4 regions of the Arthrobacter sp. R4 genome follow, and region 1 is predicted to be linked to each of the others. Evidence: riboswitches for the same ligand, from Rfam matches in the RefSeq annotation. Region 1 holds a riboswitch; each other region holds the start of a gene.

Region 1 (2,194 bases):
ACCATTTTGGAGCTTGAGGAAGAGAACATCGTTGCTCTTCGCGCCCGCATTGCCGAACGGCTGCGGCACTCCGGACCCACGGTGTCCCAAACGATTGGCCGGATGGAACGCGACGGCCTGGTGGTGGTCTCCGGAGACCGCCACCTGGAACTGACGGAAACCGGGCGTAAACGGGCCACCGAGGTCATGCGCAAGCACCGGCTCGCGGAGCGCCTCCTGGCGGATGTGATCGGCCTGGACTGGGCGTACGTCCATGACGAAGCGTGCCGCTGGGAGCACGTGATGAGTGAGCGCGTCGAGCGGCGCATCTACGAAATGCTGAACCACCCCACTGAATCGCCCTATGGCAATCCCATCCCCGGCCTGGCGGCATTGGGAGGCCAGGCGTCGTCGCCCTTCACGGACGGTGTGATTAATCTCCTGGAAGCCATGAAGGGCTATGGCCCCGGATCCACCGTGGTTGTCAGCAGGCTGGCAGAACCCATCCAGGTGGACCCTGAGCTGCTGACCCAGCTGGACGAGGGCGGGATCCGGCCGGGCGCCCCGATTTCGCTGGAGCGCGTGGGAGACTACATTTCGGTCCGGGTCCCCGGGATCGAAGGGGCGCTGGAGCTTCCTCCCGAAGTGGCGGCGCACGTTTTCGTATCCGTCCGCTGACCCCTGACGAAGCGCCCGGGTCCGGGGGACGAATTACCCCAATGAATAGGCTTTAAGCAAAGATAACGGAATTGTTACTGTCCGGCTTAATCGCCTATAGTTAACGCCAAGCGTCGATACAAAAGCGTTACCTGATCTGGAGCCGAGCTCTGCCAGCAGATCAGTAGTACGAGTCACCAACTGGCAGAGGCGGGGGAACCACAACCGGCAGTCGCAAGGCTGCCTTGGGGTGAAGTCCGTCAGCAGCAAGCCTCTTCCAGCGAAGGATCCTCACGGGATATCTCTGCGCCGAAGCTTGCTTACGGCGGACCGGGTCTATGAACTCTCTGACCCGAATCCGACAGCTAACTTCGCAGGCTTTCCAGAGAGGAACCGTTCTTGACCATGCAGAATTCCAGGGGCCGCCGCCGCGCAGCGGGCCCCGCAGCAGCGCCCCGCGTTGCGGCAGCTGTGGCCGCGGACAGGCCCCGGGATCCACAGCGCGATGCGCGCCGCCGCCGGGGACCCTTCCGGCAAATCACTGACTTCGCAGCGGCCAGTGGGGTGGGCCAAAAGGCCGGTATCGCCCTCGCGGCCACCGGCCTGGTGCTCACAGTCACCGTCCCTGCCACCAGTCCCGTCCTGGCCACGCCGGACGCCGGTCAGCAGACATCGGCTGTTTCCGCAGCTCCACAGCCTGAAATCTCTGCCGAAGCAGCTGCAAAAATCGACTTCAGCCGCTCATCCGTAGTCACCATGGGTGATCCGGACGGCAAGCTCAAGCAACTCTTGAGCGCCCAGTCGGCGGGGTCCATCACCCGGGCCGCCTCCGCCGGCAGCCTCGGTGCTCCGCTGGCGAGCCTGGTTACGGCCTCCCCATTCGGCTATCGCGTGAGTCCTATCACTGGCGGCTCCGGTGACTTCCACCGCGGCCAGGACTACGTGGCACAGTGCGGCACGTCCGTCCTGGCGGCCGCCAGCGGCACTGTGACCTTTGCGGGATGGCACCAGTTTGGCGGAGGTAACCGCGTGGTCGTGGACCACGGCAACGGCCTTGAAACGACGTATAACCACCTGTCTTCCTTCAACGTCAAGGTTGGCCAAACGGTCAGCCGAGGTGAGGTAGTGGCGCTCAGCGGCACCACCGGCGCCTCCACAGGCTGCCACCTCCATTTCGAGGTCCAGGTCAATGGCGAAGTCGTTGACCCCACCGGCTGGCTCTAGCCCAACTGATGGAAAACTCTCACATTTGCGTGACATGCCGTGACCTGAATGTGACATTCGCTCTGAACTGCTGTACCGTCTAACTTGCGTCAACTTTTCCGAAGTTGACGTTCTTGAGTGGATTGCCTAGCTCTGCCACCGCTCAAGGTCCGTTCGCATGACATCGTCTGGCAGGGGCGGGGGAACCAATTTTGGCCTTTGAAGTTCGAAGGCCTTGGGGTTAAGTCGCAAAGCTTCCTGTGGAAGCGGCGTGGCCGGGTGAACTCCCATCCGAATCCGACAGCTCACCTCGTAGGCATTGGGAGAGGCTACCTTCGTGTCTTCACGCCATAAT
Region 2 (2,194 bases), on a different contig from region 1:
GCCCGCCCATCACCGCGATGCTGCTCCGGTAGCTCTTGCCGTTGATGGTTACCACTACCGGCGGGCGCTTGCCTGCGCCCAGGGCAGTCACAACCTCCTCCGGAACCTCAATACCAGCCTTGTTGCCGCTGCCCAGGATAGTCGTGGTGAATTTCATGGCCCCAGTATGGCCCGGTGCCGCAGGTCAGGGAAGTCCGGCCCCGCGAACATACAACGCCAAAAGCAGCAGGCCCTGAATCGGGGGATTCAGGGCCTGCTGCTTCGGATGCGGAAGCCGCAATTACGGGCTTAGTACCAGTTGTTCGACAAGTGGAAATTCAGCGCGCCGCACGGCGACTGGTAGCGCTCCTGGATGTAGTTCAGGCCCCAGTTGATCTGCGTGCGGTAGTTGGTGAGGTAGTCCGCGCCGGCGCTCGCCATCTTCTCGGCGGGCAGCGACTGGACAATGCCGTACGCGCCGCTGCTCGCGTTGGTGGCCGTGGTGGTCCAATCGGATTCCTTGGTCCACAGCGTCTGCAGGCACTGCATCTGGTCGGCTGACCAGCCATAGCTGCCAAGCTGGCTCGCCGCATAGGCCTGGGCCCCGGCCGGATCGTTGACGGCGACGACGGGGGCCGGTGCGGGCTCAGGGGCGGGGGCCGGTGCGGGTGCCGGTGCTGGTGCGGGTGCCGGTGCTGGTGCCGGTTCGGCGGCCTGCGGGGCAACGCTGATCTCGGCCGGAGCTGGTTCAGGGGCCGGGTTGGCCCGCATCTCGGCCTTTTCCAGCCTCAAGTTGGACTCTAGCTCTGCCGCCGAGGACTGGGTCCCGCTGACCGCCACCGGAGTCCTGGATTCGGAAGCCTGGCCTGCTGCGCCGACCCCGATGAGGAGGGCGCAGGCCGCACCGAAAACGGCTGCACGCTTGCCCAGGGACGAAGCTTTTGTGTGTTGCGCCGCGGTCTTGCCACGGCCGTTGTCTTTATGTGCACCGCGCTCTGGGCGCGCTTGTACCTTGAATTCAGACATGATGGATCGCCTCTCACACCTGCGGAGTTAGCTGTCGGGTTCGGATGAGGGCATCCGGCCACACGGAAAGATCACGTGCTGGCTTCACCCCAAGGGCAGTTCAGTGCCCGGGACTCTGGGTCCCCCGCCTCTGCCTGGTCAAGCGGAATCCGGGAAGCGGCAGAGCTTGGCGTCATCCGGATATGCGGCTCAAAGGGAACCGCACCCCATCGACGCTACAGGAGCGCGACGCTTAAGTCACATTTTGGTAACAGAGATCACGATGCCGGTGCGTTGCCTTGCTATGAGCCGTTGATCGCCGGTAGGCGCAACGTGAACTGGGTCCGACCCGGCCGGGAGTTCACTTCCACGTTGCCGCCGTGGGCCTCCACAATGGACTGCACAATGGACAGCCCAAGCCCGCTGGACCCTTCCGAGGCCGCCGCGCCGGAGGAACGTGAAGATCCAGTCCGCGCCGCGTCTGCGCGGGCAAACCGGGCAAAAACGTGGTCCACGAATTCCGGCGGGATGCCAGCGCCGTCGTCCGTTACTGTCACCACGGCACTGCCGTCGTCGGACCTCATCACGGCCGTGGTGACCGTTGTGCCCGGAGCGGTGTGTTTGCGGGCGTTGGACAGCAGGTTCACCAACGCCTGGCGCAGCTGCGACGCATCGGCATTGACCGCAAGCGGCTCGTCCGGAAGCTCAAGATGCCAGCTGTGGCCGGGTGCGATGATTTTTTCGTCGCTGACGGTTTCGATCACCAGCTGCGTCAGATCCACCTCGCTGAGTTTCAACGGCTGGCCCTCGTCCAGCCTGGCGAGCAGGAGCAGGTCTTCCACCAGCGTGGTCATGCGCTCGGACTGGCTCTGTACCCGGGCCAGCGATTTCCGGCCATCCGGAGTGAAGTTCTCGGTCATCCGCATTAGCTCCGTGTAACCGCGGATGGCGGTGAGTGGAGTGCGCAGTTCGTGGGACGCGTCGGCAACGAATTGCCGTACCTTGGTCTCGCTTTGCTGCCGGGCCTGCAGCGCGTTGGCCACGTTGTCGAGCATGAGGTTCAGCGCATGCCCCACGCTGCCCACCTCGGTTCCGGGGTTGGAGTTCGACGGCGGGACGCGCACCGCGAGTGCCACCTCGCCGGCGTCCAGCGGGAGCCGCGAAACGCGTGTGGCCACCTCCGAAAGCTGCTCCAGCGGCTGCATGGTGC
Region 3 (2,194 bases), on a different contig from region 1:
AAAAACGGGGGACGACGGCGACAGGCGGCTGGTTGCCGCCCGCCGCCGTCGAACCGGCCGGACTCACGCTACGCGGACGAAGGACGCTCCCGACAGCCAGCTGATGGAGTGGACTTCGGTCTTGTAACCGTCCACGCCGCCGCTAACAACCTGGCCATTGCCGGCGTAGACGCCCACGTGGCCGGCGGTGATGACCAAGTCACCGGCCGCAGGGGTGCCCACCACGGTGCCGTACGCGAAGAATTGCGTGGGTGCCAGGTCTCCCACGCTCTTGCCCACCGAGCGCAGTGCCTTCTCCACCATGGCGGTGCAGTCCTGCTGAACGCCGAGCTGCGAATAGGCGGAAGCCAGGATGGCAGCGCCGAGCGAGCCGGACGGTGCCTGTGCCGCCGGGGCGGCGGTGGAAGCCAGCTGGACGCCGGTGTTGGCCGGGGCGGTGGGCGCTGCGGCCGCCTTCGCCACCGGAGCCGGAGCCGGAGCAGTGTAGCCGGCACCCGGGATCTGGATCTGGTCACCGGGGTAGATGATGGTGGTCAGCGACAGGCCGTTCACAGCCAGGACGTCGTTCAGGGCCACGCCGTAGGCGGCGGAAATTGCGCCCAGGGTGTCGCCTGAGACGACCGTGTGGACGGTGGCTGCGGCGGCCGGAGCGGCAGCCGCGGCCGGTGCAACGGCGGCCGGTGCAGCTGCCGGTGCGCTGGTCTGGCCCTGCACATTGACGGTCCCGGACGAGTCCGGGCCGTGGACACCGGCCTGCGCCGGGGTGCCAACGCTAAAGAGCAGCCCGGACGCGGCAACTGCGGCAAGTGCGGGCCGGCCGAACGTCAGTGCGCGGGCTTTGGCCGAGGAAGACAGGCCAACCAGAACGGTGGGGCGGACAGAAGTCGCACGATGGCGTGCGGCAGTGGAGTTTTTTGACACGGGTAATCGCCTCTCCCATGCCTGCGGGGTGAGCTGTCGGGTTCGGGTCGGAGACACCCGGCCGGTTACGGCTCCGTACGGGACGGAGCAATATCGACTTAACCCCAAGGCTTCGGAACGAAGCCGTGGAAACGTGGTTCCCCCGTCCCTGCCAGTGAAAGTAACTGGGGTCCCGGTTCAGCGGCAGGGTTCGGCATACTGACGGGAATGCCCCGGCTTGAGCCAGGACACCGCTCGACCATAACCTCTGCTCTTTTGGAATGTCACATTCCGGTAACGGAATGTAGGCCAAAAAGCCACCTCATCTTCGGGTGGGGTTCTTCCCTGTGTGGAATGACGTTGCAGGTCAGGTCCCGATAGCGGTATATGCTGCGAAAGCTGGTGCCGCGTGATTGAAATCACGTAACAAAAGAGGCCGTCTTGCGTTTTGATCCTCAGATTGAGGCCTGATGCGTGGTAGTTCGGGCCTACCTTGGGGCTGCTGAGGGAGGGATCTCTGCTGGATAACAATGTTGGACCAGGATCCACAAGGCAAGAGTTTTGCCCGGTAAGCTCACCAACTATGTCCCGGTTTGCTCAAAGAATGAGGCTGCCTGCCGTTGCGGGCCTGCTGGCGGTTGTTTTGGCGGCCCCGCTCGCCATGGCGCCTTCGCATGCCGACGACGATACTCCGCCAGGCGGTTACCCCTCCTGGCAGGACGTGCAAAACGCCAAGCAAAGCGAGGCCGGTAAAGCTGCGGAGGTCACCAGGATCAACGAACTGTTGAGTGGGCTGCAGACGCAGGCTGAGGCGCTGGGCGGCGCTGCCGTGACGTCCGCTGCCGAGTACGCCGCGGCGGACGCAGCGCTCCAGGCTGCCAGCTCAAGGGTCGACGTCCTCACCGCACAGACTGAACGCGCCACGGCGGAACTCGGGCAGTACAAAAAGGAAATCGGGGCCCTGGCAGCCCAGTCGTACAAGACCGGCGGCACCAATATGGGATTCTTCGTAGCCCTCGACGCCGTCCAGACCAACAGCATCCAGGGTCTGAATATCGTCCAGATCGTCAGCGACAAGACCGCGGCACTGGTGAACAAATCCACGGCTGCCGAACGGGTCGCCAATGCCCTCGCCGATCAGGAAAGGGCAGCGAGGATTGAACGCGAACGGCTGTCAGGGGAAGCCAAGAGCAAGCTCGACGCCGCCCAAGCGGCCCAGCAGGCCATGTCACGGCAGGTTGCGGAGCAGCAGGAGCACAGCCAGGAACTGACCGCGCAGCTGGCATCCCTCAAG
Region 4 (2,194 bases), on a different contig from region 1:
TCCAGCCTACTCTTCGATCCTCCCGCGCGGAAGAAATGGGCTCGGCAAGCAAGGAGACTCACCACTCCGGACATTCCTGTTACCTAAACGTGACTTAAGGGGGTGGTTCCTGTACGGTTTTCGGGTGGCCCATCTGGATCGGGCCGCGTCCGGGGTGACGCCGAGCTCTGCCACATCCCGGGCTCCCAACACAGTAAGGCAGAGACGGGGGACCCACAGTCTTCGGGCCGTTTCGCAGCGGTCCTTGGGGTGAAGCCGTCACGCCTGAACGTGCCGGCCGGTTGACCTCTTCCGAACCCGACAGCTAACTTCGCAGGCGTTGAGAGGCAAATACCATGTCCCGTTCGCTGGATCAGTCGCGCCCTTTTCGGGCCGGGCGACACCGCGCAGAAACTGCGCCGGTCATCTCCACTCCACCCACCCCAACCGGTTCCGGGGCAGAAATGCCGCATCCCGCGCCGACTCCGGCAGGAGCGGCATCTGCCCCACTGCGCCGAAGAAGAGTCAGGGGCCCGGCCTTTGAGGTCCCGCCTGCCCCGGAATCGTCACCCAAGGCCCAAGCCGCGTCACCTGCAACCGAAGTAATTGCAGCTGTAGCACCCACGACGTCAGCTCTGAGAAGCGCGGCCGCGCCGGAGACGACGCGACGGTCCCGGGAGCGACGCGAAGCGGCTGGGAAGTCCGCAGAGGCCACACCCGTTGCGGCCCCAAGGAGCAGGCCGGCTACAGCACATAGCCCACAGATTGCATCCGCTTTCACGTCCGACGCCCAAGGCGTCCTCAGGAGGGCCGCTTCGCTTCGTGTCATGGGTCATCGGATGGCCGTCGTTACCGGCGCCCTTGCCGTAGTGCTTGCGGTCGGAACGGCCAGCCAGGCCACTGAGCTGCCCTTTTTCGGCAATGAGTCCTCCGCCCAAGATGCCCCCGACGCAACTGATGCGCCCCACACGACGAAGGGGACGCTGCCCACGTACAGCAGCGGACGGGCGGCACCACAGCCAGCCGCCTCCACTCCCCCGGGCGCGCCGGGCGCCGCACCGGCACAGGCCACCCCGGACACCGATGATTCCCAGCCAGGTGAGGATCCCGGCGCCTCTGCCTTGCCAGCCGTGGCCGACCTCCCGATGCCAGTGGACGCTCCCACGCTGGACGGAATGCCCGCGGCATCGCCCGCCACGGTTCCGCCATCCCCGGCGCCCACGGTGGTCCTCGAGCCACCGGTCATGTCATCGGCCACACCGGCCGCGCCGACGTCGTCGGCTGGGCCCGCACCGGCGGCGCCCCCAACGGCGCCGGCTCCGGCAACCTCACCCACACCAACAGCCTCGTCGCTCCCGCCCTCGCCCACTGCTATGGCTACAGGGGGCGCCTCAGAAGAAGCAGTCGACACACGCTCGTATGCCATCGCCCGCCTGGCATCGTATGGATGGGGCGCGGAACAAATGAATGCCCTGAACCAGTTGTGGGACACGTCAGTAAAATGGCGTCCCAGCCAGGTGGATAGAGGATTGAGCTACATCAAGGAGCGCCACGGCTCCCCGGCAAAAGCCCTCGACTTCCGCGCCACAAACAACTGGTACTGAGCCAGGGCCCCTTAGAAGACGTAGCCACGAAGACACCAGAACGCCGCGGACCCGCAAGGGGTTCCGCGGCGTTCTGTTGGTTCCGGCCGGGTTATCCGGCGAACCCGTCCCCCGGTCCGGGAGTGATCACTGTGGTCCGGCCTGTTCCTTGACTGCGCCGTTGCCGGTGCCTCGGGTGGACGCGGCGGGGGCCGAATTGCCAAAGTTCTTAAGCATTTCGATGACGTCGAACCCGGTGGTGTCCTTGAGCATCTGTGCCGTCTGCTGGACACCCGAGGAAACATTTTTGCTCACCTGGCCGGCGCCGTCGTTGGAGATGACCGTCATATTGCTGATGGCGCTCATCGGCGCAGCGATTTCCCGGGCGATGGAAGGCAGAACCTCCAGAAGTTTATTCAGGATGGCTGCCTCGTTGAACTCGCTGTACGCCTTGGCCTGGGCTTCGATGGCCCCTGCCTCAGCCGTACCACGCAGGCCAATGACATCGGCTTCGGCTATACCCTTGGACTTCGTTACTTCAGCCTCAGCAAGGCCCCGGATCTTGTTGATCTCGGTTTCGGCGTTGCCTTTGGCAGTGTTGGCTGCTGCCAGGGCCTTTGCTTCGACCTCGT

What was found. A riboswitch is a leader RNA that binds a small molecule or an ion and turns the genes downstream of it on or off. The one in region 1 is predicted to bind cyclic di-AMP.
Region 2: linked by a shared signal. The riboswitch ahead of ACLKOZ_RS08695 (hypothetical protein) and the one ahead of ACLKOZ_RS00330 (M23 family metallopeptidase) in region 1 are both predicted to bind cyclic di-AMP.
Region 3: linked by a shared signal. The riboswitch ahead of ACLKOZ_RS06430 (LysM peptidoglycan-binding domain-containing protein) and the one ahead of ACLKOZ_RS00330 (M23 family metallopeptidase) in region 1 are both predicted to bind cyclic di-AMP.
Region 4: linked by a shared signal. The riboswitch ahead of ACLKOZ_RS06405 (hypothetical protein) and the one ahead of ACLKOZ_RS00330 (M23 family metallopeptidase) in region 1 are both predicted to bind cyclic di-AMP.

Annotation. Positions count from the first base shown of each region.
Region 1 covers NZ_JBLWIJ010000001.1:66,522-68,715, forward strand. The annotation lists gene ACLKOZ_RS00325 (metal-dependent transcriptional regulator) at 1-657, shown strand, start outside; cyclic di-AMP (ydaO/yuaA leader) riboswitch at 819-1,031, shown strand; gene ACLKOZ_RS00330 (M23 family metallopeptidase) at 1,042-1,860, shown strand; cyclic di-AMP (ydaO/yuaA leader) riboswitch at 2,009-2,172, shown strand.
Region 2 covers NZ_JBLWIJ010000013.1:48,598-50,791, reverse strand. The annotation lists gene ACLKOZ_RS08700 (YdeI/OmpD-associated family protein) at 1-157, opposite strand, end outside; gene ACLKOZ_RS08695 (hypothetical protein) at 289-1,005, opposite strand; cyclic di-AMP (ydaO/yuaA leader) riboswitch at 1,011-1,170, opposite strand; gene ACLKOZ_RS08690 (sensor histidine kinase) at 1,287-2,194, opposite strand, start outside.
Region 3 covers NZ_JBLWIJ010000010.1:129,761-131,954, forward strand. The annotation lists gene ACLKOZ_RS06430 (LysM peptidoglycan-binding domain-containing protein) at 64-921, opposite strand; cyclic di-AMP (ydaO/yuaA leader) riboswitch at 925-1,126, opposite strand; gene ACLKOZ_RS06435 (lytic transglycosylase domain-containing protein) at 1,505-2,194, shown strand, end outside.
Region 4 covers NZ_JBLWIJ010000010.1:123,261-125,454, reverse strand. The annotation lists cyclic di-AMP (ydaO/yuaA leader) riboswitch at 173-333, shown strand; gene ACLKOZ_RS06405 (hypothetical protein) at 819-1,583, shown strand; gene ACLKOZ_RS06400 (flotillin family protein) at 1,710-2,194, opposite strand, start outside.